DNA from 2 places in the Stenotrophomonas sp. PS02300 genome. Region 1 is predicted to be linked to the other one. Evidence: predicted binding sites of a transcription regulator. Region 1 holds the regulator's gene; the other holds the start of a gene.
What was found. Region 1 encodes FliA, which starts transcription of late flagellar genes. Its sites were predicted from a motif close to TAAAGTTTNNCNNNCNNNGGCCGATAA; they were not measured.

Region 1 (5,693 bases):
CGGGGACGGCGTGGCCGGTCCGTTGACGTCGAACTGCGCGATCAGCTCCGGCGGGGCATAGCCCGGCTCGGTACCGGCAGCCACCGAATCCAGCATGGACTGCAGGTAATCCAGCGATTGCTGGCCGGCGTCGAAGTGGTGGGCCTGCAGCACGGCCTGGCCCGAACGGGCCATGCCAAGGGTTTCTTCGGCGGCGTGGCACAGCTCGACCATGGCCTGGATGCCGAGGAAGCCGGCACCGCCCTTGAGCGTGTGGAACCCGCGGAACACCGCGTTGAGCTGGTCGCTGTCCTGGGGCGACTGCTCCAGCGACACCAGCTGTTCGCCGAGGCGATCCAGGATCTCCTGGGCCTCGAGGATGAAGTCTGCAGCAATGTCGTCCGGAACAGCACTCATGGTTTCAAAGCCCCAAATCGGAAAGCAGGTCGTCGGCGTCCACCTGCGACACCTGATGGCGGTCCAGGCCGCTCACGGCGGGACCGGCCAGGCCGTTGTCGCGCTTGTGGGCGCTGTCGTCCGGCGGCGGCAGGCCGAGCGCGCCGAAGCCTTCGTGCACGCGGCGCACGATGCCCACCACGCGGCGGATGATCTGCCCGGTGAGATCCTGGTAGCTCTGGGTGAGCGCGATCTCGGTGAGGTTGTGGCGGATGCGGTCCAGCTGCTGGTCCTGGTCCGGGCTCAGCCCGTTGGCGCGCAGCTGCTCGGTGAGCGCGCGGCATTCCTCGGCCAGGTCCAGGGTGCGGTGGGTGGCCTGTTCGGTCATCGCCACCACGTGGTCCAGGCGCGCGCAGGCATCGTCCAGCTCGCCGGCTTCGCTGGGCACGGTGGGCAGTTCGCCCAGCGCCTGGCCCAGCTCGCGGGCGAGCCGGTTCAGCCCGGCCATCATCGGCTGGGTGCGCAGCGCGGCCAGGGCGTCGATTTCCCGGCGCCAACCGGCTTCGTCACCGCTTTCCAGCGCGGCCAGGGCATCCTGCAGGCGCTGCACCAGCGCCGATTTGTCGCGAAGGGTTTCCATCAGGCACTCGCCGCCAGGCGCTCGAAGATCTTGCCGAGCTTCTCTTCCAGGGTCGCAGCCGTGAACGGCTTGATGATGTAGCCGTTCACGCCGGACTGGGCGGCTTCGATGATCTGCTCGCGCTTGGCTTCTGCGGTGACCATCAGGACCGGCAGGGTCTTGAGCTTGGCGTCGGCGCGGATCGCCTTGAGCAGGTCGATACCGGTCATGACCGGCATGTTCCAGTCGGTGACCACGAAATCGAACGGCTGGCTCTGCAGCAGGGCCAGCGCGGCATGCCCGTCCTCGGCTTCGGCCGTATTGGTGAAGCCCAGATCGCCCAGCAGGTTCTTGACGATACGACGCATGGTCGAGAAGTCGTCGACGATCAGGATACGCATGTTCTTGTTCAAAGCACTTTCCTCGGTATCAAGTGTTCTCGAGGCCGGCGTCGGCCGCCTCGAAGATCTTCAGTCGGCCACGCAGGCGCAGCACTGCCTGGCCATGGATCTGGCAGACGCGCGACTCGCTGACGCCGAGCACCGCGCCGATCTCTTTCAGGTTCAGTTCCTGCTCGTAGTACAGCGACAGCACCAGCTGTTCGCGTTCGGGCAGCAGGCCGATCGCGTTGCCCAGTTCGCGGCCGAACTCGCCGCGCTCCAGCACCTGCTGCGGGGTCGGGCCGCCCTGGGCGACGGTATCCAGCTCGCCCTGGTCTTCGATCCGCGATTCCAGGCTCAGCACCTGGCCACGCGCGGCGTCTTCCATCAGGCGCAGGTAATCGGGCAGCGGCATGTCCATCGCGGCGGCCACTTCGGTGGCGCTGGCGGCGCGGCCGGTGCTCTGCTCCAGGCGGCGGATGGTAGAGGCGGCGTCACGGGCACGGCGGTGCACCGAACGCGGCACCCAGTCGCCCCGGCGGATCTCGTCGATCATCGAGCCGCGGATGCGGATCGAGGCATAGGTTTCGAACGAGGCGCCCTGGTCGGCGTCGTAGCTGCGCGAGGCCTCGATCAGGCCCATCATGCCGGCCTGGATCAGGTCGTCGACTTCTACGCTGGCCGGCAGGCGTGCGGCCAGGTGGTGGGCGATGCGCCGGACCAGGTCCGAGTGCTGGGCAATGCACTCGTTGGCTGCGGCGCGCTGCACCTCTTTGTATTGTGCGGCGCCTTTCATGCGGTCACCCCGCGTTGCTTGAGGATGCGTTCCAGGAAGAATTCAACGCCGCCGCGCGGCTCGGTCGGGGCCTGCCAGCGCGCGGTGCGGCGGGCGATCTCGGCGATCGCCTGCGCCGACGGGCTGGACGGGTAGGCCTTCACCACCGGCTGCTGGCGCTGCACCGACAGGCGCAGCCAGTCGTCCTGCGGCACGCAGCCCAGGTAGTTCAGCGAGACATCGGCCAGGAACTTGTCGCAGACCCGGCTGAGCTTTTCATACAGCACGCGGCCTTCGTTGGGGTCGCGCACCATGTTGGCCACCACCTGGATGCGGTCCACGCCACGTTCGCGCGAGAGCACCTTGATCAGGGCATAGGCGTCGGTGATCGAGGCCGGCTCGTCGCAGACCACCACCACGGTGTCCTGGGCGGCCTGGCAGAAGGTGAGCACGCCGTCGGTGATGCCGGCAGCGGTGTCGACCACCATGAAGTCGAGGTCGCGTTCCAGTTCGGAGAACACGTTGACCAGGCCCACGTGTTCGGCCGGCTGCAGTTCGGCCATGTGGCGGCGGCCGGACGCGGCCGGCACCACCAGCACGCCGCCGGGGCCTTCCAGGATCACTTCATCCAGCGTGCAGCGCCCGGCGACCAGGTCGGCCAGGGTCAGCTTGGGCTGCAGGCCCAGGATCACATCGATGTTGGCCAGGCCCAGGTCGGCATCCAGCAGCAGCGTGCGCTTGCCCATGTCGGCCAGCGCCACGGCCAGGTTGGCCGACACGTTGGTCTTGCCCACGCCGCCCTTGCCGCCGGTGACGGCGATGGTGCGGACCGGGCCCAGCGGCTGGCTGCGGGTGGCCGACAACGGGAAGGTCCTGGTCAGGTTTTCATACTCACGCGACGGCATGGTTCAACTCCGGGTTGCAGGGCATATCGGCCGCGCGGCGCAAATCTTCAAGGCGAAGTACAAGATTGGCTGCACTGGCCCGGTGCAGGTCTTCGGGAACGTCCTGGCCATCGGTGACCCAGGTGATCGGCAGGCGGTGGTCGACGGCCACCGACAGGGCGGTACCGAAGCGGCCGGTCTCGTCCAGCTTGCTCAGCACCACGCCCTGCGGGTTGGCGCCGCTGAAGCGGCGGACCACCTCGTCCATGTCGCCGAAGCTGGTGTTGGCCGGCAGCACCAGCAGGGTGCGGATCTGTGGAGCGGCACGCAGCCACTGCAGCTGGGCGGCCAGGGCGCGGTCACGCGGGCCCAGGCCGGCGGTGTCGATCAGCACCAGCTTGTAGTCCTTCAGGCGCTCCAGCAGCTGGGCCAGGTCGCTGCCGCTGTTGGCTTCATGCACGGCGATGCCAAGCTGGCGGCCGAAGCCGTACAGCTGCTCGCGGGCGCCGATGCGGGCGGTATCGGTGGTGACCAGGGCCACGTCGCGGGCGGCGTGGGCTTCGGCGAAGCGCGACGCGAGCTTGGCGATGGTGGTGGTCTTGCCGGCACCGGTGGGGCCGACCAGGGCGATCACGCCGCCGGCCTCGAGCGGGTCGACCGGGGCGATCGGCAGCTTCTTGGACAGCAGGCCCAGCATCAGGCCGCGGCCGCGGTGGGCTTCGGTGTCCAGCGGGATCTGCAGGGCCACGTCGCGGCAGATGCCGGCGTCGAAGCCGTATTCGTCCATCAGGTCCAGCGCGGCGGCACGCACCGCCGAGCCGCGCAGGCGCTCGTCGGTGAAGCGGTTCATTTCGCGCTCGATGACGGTGCGCATGCCGGCCACTTCATGGCGCAGCTGGCGCAGTTCCTCATCGTCGCGGACCAGGGTCACCGGGGCGGCGACGGCAGGCAGCGGGACGGTGATGACCTCGGCGGGCACCGTCGGTTCGTTGGCGGCCTGCAGCGTCGGCTCGACCGGGGCAGCAACCGTCATCGCAGCAACCGGCGCGGCGAAGTCGTCCACAGCCACCGGGGCGGGTGCAGCAAACACCGCCGAATCGTCGATCTGGATGGCCGGGCTGGCGGCGGCCGGGACCACCGGCACGGTTTCCCACAGCGGGGCGGCCGGGGTTTCGAGCGGAGCGCGCTGCATCTGCTGCGCCGGCATCTGCGGCAGCTGCGGCGGCACGCTGGTGCGGCCGGCCGGGGCGTGCATCTCAAACAGCGGTGCTTCGTCCAGCGGCGGGTCGATGATGAAGCGGGCGCGGTTGGCCGGGGCCGGCGCAGCGGCGCGGACCGGTGCTTCCACAACGACCGGTGCGGCGTCGGCGACCGGCGCAGCCACGGCGCGTTCGGCGGCGGCAGCCTGTTCGACATTGAACGGGGCGAAGATCTGTTCCGGCAGCTGGTGGGCCGGCTGCACGTTGGCGCGGGCCAGGGTGGCGGCGAAGCCGCTGCTGCCCGGCGGCGGCACGATTTCGTTGGCGCTGTCCAGGGTGCGGCCGGTGGCGCCCACGGCGGCGCGGGCCAGGGCGGCCACGGCCGAGGTGGTGGCGGCGACCGGTTCCGGCGCGGTGGCCGGTGCCTTGCGGCGGGTCACGGCGGCGATCACCGCATCGGCGGCATTGCGCGGGCGCGGGGCCGGCGGCGGCGGGGCCACGTCCTTGCGCGCCGCTTCCAGTGCGCGCTGCACCGCGCCTTCGTCATAGTTCGCCGCGGCCACGATTTCCACGCCTTCCTCGATCCGGCGATTGGACAGGATCACGGCATCCGGACCGTGTTCCTTGCGCACCAGGTTCATGGCAGAGCGCATATCGGGAGCGACGAAGCGTTTGATTTTCATGCTGTGGTACCGGGACTGGGGCGGCTGGGGGGTGGAAGGGAAGCGCTGGTTGTCGGTGGTCTGCACGGTCCGGGGTTCCCTTCTTGTCCTGCTGCGGTGATTGCGAAATGGGGGTGTCTGTTTTCTGACGCGTTGCTGTCGGAGTTCCGGCTCAGCTGATCGTGCCGACCAGCTTCAACCGCTTGTCCTCGGGTACCTCGCTGTAGGCCAGCACGGACAGCGACGGAACGCTGTGGCGTACCAGCCGTGCCAGCGCGGCACGTACCGGACCGGGTACCAACACCACCGCGGGCTCGTTCTTCGCTTCCTGCTTGCTGACACATTCGGCCAGGCTCTGGTGCAGTCGCTCAGCGAGTCCGGGTTCCAGCGCGGCGCCGTTCCCTTGGGTGGACTCCTGCAAGACGCGTTCCAGTTGCGGGTTGAGGGTGAACACCGGCAGCTCGGCGGACATGCCGGCGATCTCCTGGACGATGAAACGGCCCAGCGCGTTGCGCACGGCGGCGGTCAGTACGCCGGGGTCCTGGCTCATCGGCGCGTTCTCGACCAGCGATTCGGCGATCTTGCGCAGCTGGCGCACCGGGATGCGTTCGATCAACAGGTTCTGCAGCACCCGCACCACCACCGACAGCGGCAGCGCCTTGGGGGTGAGGTCTTCAACCAGCTTGGGCGCGCTCTTGGCCAGGTTGGCCAGCAGCTGCTGCACTTCTTCGTGGCCCAGCAGTTCCGGGGCGTGTTCGCGGATCAGGTGCGAGAGGTGGGTGGCGACCACGGTGGCCGG
Region 2 (5,693 bases), on a different contig from region 1:
GGTCCTTGATCTGCTTGTTCAGCGAATTGGTGCGCTGGGTGAGGGTGCCGGTTTCCTTGTCCAGGTTGCTCTTGATGAGCGTGTCCATGGGCTTGGCGATGGCGCCTTCCTTGCCGAACAGGCGCGCGACGGCGTCCGGGTCCTTGCCGATGGCGGTTTCCATCTTGCCGGTGTCCAGGGTCAGGCTGCCGTCGGCGGCCATGGTGACGCCCATGTCCTTGAGGCCGTTGATGTTGGTGCTGAACTGGCTGCGCAGCTGCTGCTGCAGGCCACGCACCATGGCATCGCCGGTCAGGGCGGCGGCGGTCTTGCTGGTGGCGTTGTAGGCACTGGTGGACTTCAGCGCGGTGTTCATCGCGTTGTAGGCGGCGACGAAGGTGGCCATGTCCGCCTTGACCGAGGTGTTGTCGCGGGTGATGGTCAGCGTCTGGGTCTTGCCCGCCTCGGTACCGGCCTTGGTCAGGGTCAGGTTCACGCCCGGGACGATGTCGCTGATGGTGTTGGAGCTGGAGGTGCGGGTGAAGCCGTCCACGACCACCACGGCATCCTTGGGCTCGACGGTCTGGGTCATGCCCGAGCCGGCGGTGCCGTCGTAGGTAAGGCCGCTGAGGCCGCCGTTGCCGCCGCTGGCGGTGATCTTGACGGCGCCGGCCAGGCCGGTGTCGACGGCGCTGAGCACGAGGTGCTGGCCGTCGTCGGCGGTGATGACGCTGGCGGTGACGCCCTTGCCACCGGCCGCCTTGTTGATGGCAGCGGCGATGTCGGTGAGCTTGCTGTCTTCGTTGACGACGACATCGAAGGTCTTGTCGCCATAGGCCACGGTCAGGGTGCCATCACCCACGACCGCATCCTTGCCATAGGCACCGGAGCTGAGCTTCTGGCCCTGCGCCAGTGATTTGACTTCGACCTGGTGGGTACCGGCCGAGGCCGAGGCGGCGCCGTCGGAGGTGTCGATGCTGGCGGTGAAGTTGGAATCGGTGATGGTGCTGGTCTTGAACGACGGTTTGTCGGCGTTCTTGATCAGGCTGGCCAGGGTGGTCTGCAGGTTGGTCATGCCACTGGTGAGGGTGGCGAGTGCCGACAACTTGGCACTGGCGGCAGTGCCGGCGGAATTGATCTGGTTTTCCTGGGGCTCGCGCTCCTTGGCGACCAGCTGGGCCACCAGGGTGGGAATATCGAGGCCGGTACCAATGGTGCCAATCGCCATGTCTGCAGTCCTGTCTTCAAAAGTGGGCACGCAACCGCCTGCGCTTCCTGCAGGTGGTATCGGCCCGGAACGGGGAGGCTTGAGCGCCACCGCCATCCGGCGGGCGCGCTGATGCCAAAGCAGGTGCAAGCGCCATGCCAAGACCATGAAAAAACCCCGCCGGAGCGGGGTTTCCTGTTACGCACCCTCTGCAGGCATCAGCCCTGCAGCAGGCTCATGACGCTCGAGGGCGACTGGTTGGCCTGGGCCAGCATCGCGGTGCCGGCCTGCTGCAGGATCTGCGTGCGGGTCAGTTCGGCGGTTTCCTTGGCGTAGTCGGTGTCGCGGATACGGCTGCGCGAGGCCGACAGGTTTTCCGAGGTGGTGTTCAGGTTGGCGATGGTGGAGGTGAAGCGGTTCTGGATCGCACCCATGTCGGCGCGCGAGGAGTTCACGGCCTTCAGGGCGTTGTCGACGATCGCCAGCGAGCGCTGGGCACCGGCAACGGAGCTGATGTTCAGGTCGCCGACCGAGGTCTTGGTGGTCGACACGGTGCCGCTGTTGGCTGCGGTGCTGGTTTCGGTCAGGCCAACGTTGGCGGCGGTGACTGCGGTGGCGCCAGCGGTGACGGTGCCGCCGTAGGCGACGTCGAAGGCCTGGCCGTCCTTGATGCCGCCCAGGGTGATCACGCCGCTCTTGACCGAGGCGTAGACGCCGGTGGTGTCCATCTTTTCGTTGATCGCGGCGGCGGTGGCAGCGGTGATCGACTGGCCGGCCTTCACGTTGAAGTCGGCGATGGTGACGGTCTGCGCGGTGCCACCCTTGGGGGTGTAGGAGATCTGCAGGCCGCTGAACTTGGTGTCGGCGGTGGCGGCATCGGCGCCAGCCAGGCTGGTGCCGACGTAGTCGCCGGCGAAGAACCCGCTGCCGAGCTTGCTGGTGCTGGAGTCGACGATGCTGTTGATGCCGATGGTCTGGCCCGAGTCAGCGCCGACCTGGAACAGGGCGCCGGAGAACGAGCCGTCCAGCAGCTTGGTGCCGTTGAAGTTGGTCTGGCGCGAAACGCGGTCGATTTCCGAGGTCAGCTGCTTCACTTCGGCGTTCAGCGCTTCACGGTCGCTGTCGGAGTTGGTGGCGTTGGCCGACTGCACCGACAGTTCACGGATACGCTGCAGGTTGTTGCCGATTTCAACCATCGCACCTTCGGCGGTCTGGGCCAGCGAAATGCCGTCGTTGGCGTTGCGCACGGCCACGTCCAGGCCACGGATCTGGGTGCTGAAACGCTCGGAGATGGCCAGGCCGGCCGCGTCGTCCTTGGCGCTGTTGATGCGCAGGCCCGAGGACAGGCGCTGGATCGTGGTGGCCAGGCTGGAACCGCTGGTGGACAGGTTGCGCTGGGCGTTCAGCGACATCACGTTGGTATTGATGACTTGTGCCATTTTCTTGCTCCTGGTGGCGATGATGTCGCCGGTGGTAGAGGTGTTTCCCCTTGCGGGGAGGCCACGCGTTAGGTCATGCCATGGCTGAAATCATTAGCGACACTTTGTCAACAAGCTTTAATCAATTGATGCGGAAAATCGTGGAAAAATCCGGAACAAAAAACCCCGCCGAAGCGGGGTTTTTCGTAGTGCGTACCACGCGCAGGGATCAGCCCTGCAGCAGGCTCATCACGCTCGAGGGCGACTGGTTGGCCTGGGCCAGCATCGCGGTACCGGCCTGCTGCAGGATCTGCGTGCGGGTCAGTTCGGCGGTTTCCTTGGCGTAGTCGGTGTCGCGGATACGGCTGCGCGAGGCCGACAGGTTTTCAGAGGTGGTGCCGAGGTTGGCGATGGTGGAGGTGAAGCGGTTCTGGATGGCACCCATGTCGGCACGCGAGGAGTTGACCGCCTTCAGGGCCTTGTCGACCACGTCGATGGCCTGCTGGGCGCCCACCACCTTGGAGATGTCCAGGCCGGCGGCGAAGCTCTTGGTGGTCGGCGCGGCGGGGGAGGTGGTGAAGGTCGGGGCGGTCTTGGTGGCCGGGGTGGCGGCGGTGTCGGTCCAGGTGCCTGCGGTGACCACGAAGGCCTTGAAGGCGCCGGTGGCGTCGGTGCTGTCCTTGATCGCGGTCAGGTTGACCTTGGTGGGGTCGGTCTTGTCGACTTCGGCGTAGACGCCGGACTGGTCCATCTTTTCATTCAGCGCGGCGGCCACGGCCTTGGCGGCGGCGCCCTGCATGTCGGCGGCGGTGGTGCCGGTGGCCTTGACATTGATGGTGTCCAGATCGATGGCCTTGCCGTCCGAACCGGTCACCTTCATGCCGGTGATGGTCAGGCCAAGGCCGGCGGTCACGCCTGCTGCGGCGACGGTGAGCGAGTTCTTGTCGAACTGCGAGCCGCCCAGCGAGGAGCTGCTGGCGTTGACGATGCTGTTGATGCCGATGGTCTGGCCCGAATCCGCGCCGACCTGGAACAGGGCGCCGGAGAACGAGCCGTCCAGCAGCTTGGTGCCGTTGAAGTTTGTCTGGCGCGAAACGCGGTCGATTTCCGAGACCAGCTGCTTGACTTCGGCGTTCAGCGCTTCACGGTCGCTGTCGGAGTTGGTGGCGTTGGCCGACTGCACCGACAGTTCACGGATACGCTGCAGGTTGTTGCCGATTTCGACCATCGCGCCTTCGGCGGTCTGGGCCAGCGAGATGCCGTCATTGGCATTGCGCACGGCAACGTCCAGGCCGCGGATCTGGGTGCTGAAGCGTTCGGAGATGGCCAAGCCGGCGGCATCGTCCTTGGCGCTGTTGATCCGCAGGCCCGAGGACAGGCGCTGGATGGTGGTGGCCAGGCTGGAACCGCTGGTCGACAGATTGCGCTGTGCGTTCAGCGACATCACATTGGTGTTGATGACTTGTGCCATTTCCGTGCTCCTGGGTGATGCGGGTTGGGTGGGCTGCCGTGAGGGGCAGCGGGCGATGTGCCCTGCTTGAGATCAATAACGACACGCCGGGGGGAACCTTTAGGGGTCCACGGCAGAAAATGTTCGGGTGTCAATGGCTGGAACGAAAAAACCCCGCCGGGGCGGGGTCTTTCGTAGAGCGAATGCCGTGCAGGGATCAGCCCTGCAGCAGGCTCATCACGCTCGAGGGCGACTGGTTGGCCTGGGCCAGCATCGCGGTACCGGCCTGCTGCAGGATCTGCGTGCGGGTCAGTTCGGCGGTTTCCTTGGCGTAGTCGGTGTCGCGGATACGGCTGCGCGAAGCGGACAGGTTTTCCGAGGTGGTGCCGAGGTTGGCGATGGTGGAGGTGAAGCGGTTCTGGATCGCACCCATGTCGGCACGCGAGGAGTTCACCGCGGTCAGCGCCTTGTCGACGATCGACAGGGCCTGCTGGGCGCCGGCGACCTTGGAGATGTCCAGGTCGGAGGCGTAGTTGGTCTTGAGCAGGGCCTGCGCGCCAGCGTTGGTCGGGGCGTAGGCGGCACCCGGCAGGGCAACACCGGTGGTGGTGCCGACGCTGCCGAAGGTCACGTCAATGGCATTGAACACGCCCTTGTCGTCCACGTTGTTCTGCACCGAGGTGAGCTTGACCGCACCGGAGGCGCCGGCTTCGGCATAGACGCCGGTCTGGTCCATCTTTTCATTGATGGCGGCGGCGACGGCAGCGGTGGCGGCCTTCTGGGTGGCAGCCAGGTCGACGCCGGCCTTCACTTCGATGTCCGACAGCTTGTAGGAGTTGCCGTCGGCGCCCTTGATTTCCATGCCGGTGATCTTGACGTCGCCATTGGCGGCGCCCTGGGCAAGGGTGAACGTGCCGGTATCGAACTTGGCGCCGCCCAGCGCGCTGGCGCTGGCGTTGACGATGCTGTTGATGCCGATGGTCTGGCCCGAATCGGCGCCGACCTGGAACAGGGCGCCGGAGAACGAGCCGTCCAGCAGCTTGGTGCCGTTGAAGTTGGTCTGGCGCGAAACGCGGTCGATTTCCGAGACCAGCTGCTTCACTTCGGCGTTCAGCGCTTCACGGTCGCTGTCGGAGTTGGTGGCGTTGGAGGACTGGACCGACAGTTCACGGATGCGCTGCAGGTTGTTGCCGATTTCGACCATCGCGCCTTCGGCGGTCTGGGCCAGCGAGATGCCGTCGTTGGCATTGCGCACGGCAACGTCCAGGCCACGGATCTGGGTGCTGAAGCGTTCGGAGATGGCCAGGCCGGCGGCATCGTCCTTGGCGCTGTTGATCCGCAGGCCCGAGGACAGGCGCTGGATGGTGGTAGCCAGGCTGGAACCGCTGGTCGACAGATTGCGCTGTGCGTTCAGCGACATCACATTGGTGTTGATGACTTGTGCCATTTCCGTGCTCCTGGATACGAAGGTATTGCGGTTTTTTGGGGTGCCCCGGGGGAGGCAGTGGGCGATGTGCCCTGGTTGAAATCATTAACGACACCCCGCCGGGAACCTTTAGGGTCGACAGGGGGATTTTTGCGCTTGTCAACAAAAAAACCCCGCCGGGGCGGGGTTTTCTGTGATGCATCTACTGCCGGG

Region 2: the regulator FliA is predicted to act here: its motif matches at 4,151-4,177, upstream of QMX79_RS05640 (flagellin).

The regions. Positions count from the first base shown of each region.
Region 1 covers NZ_JASCOP010000075.1:3,188-8,880, forward strand. Annotated here, with positions in the region: gene QMX79_RS13640 (chemotaxis protein CheA) at 1-396, opposite strand, end outside; gene QMX79_RS13645 (protein phosphatase CheZ) at 401-1,015, opposite strand; gene cheY (chemotaxis response regulator CheY) at 1,015-1,407, opposite strand; gene QMX79_RS13655 (RNA polymerase sigma factor FliA) at 1,424-2,170, opposite strand; gene QMX79_RS13660 (MinD/ParA family protein) at 2,167-3,054, opposite strand; gene QMX79_RS13665 (AAA family ATPase) at 3,041-4,915, opposite strand; gene flhA (flagellar biosynthesis protein FlhA) at 5,067-5,693, opposite strand, start outside.
Region 2 covers NZ_JASCOP010000017.1:36,240-41,932, reverse strand. Annotated here, with positions in the region: gene fliD (flagellar filament capping protein FliD) at 1-1,207, opposite strand, end outside; gene QMX79_RS05645 (flagellin) at 1,405-2,625, opposite strand; gene QMX79_RS05640 (flagellin) at 2,834-4,075, opposite strand; gene QMX79_RS05635 (flagellin) at 4,272-5,501, opposite strand.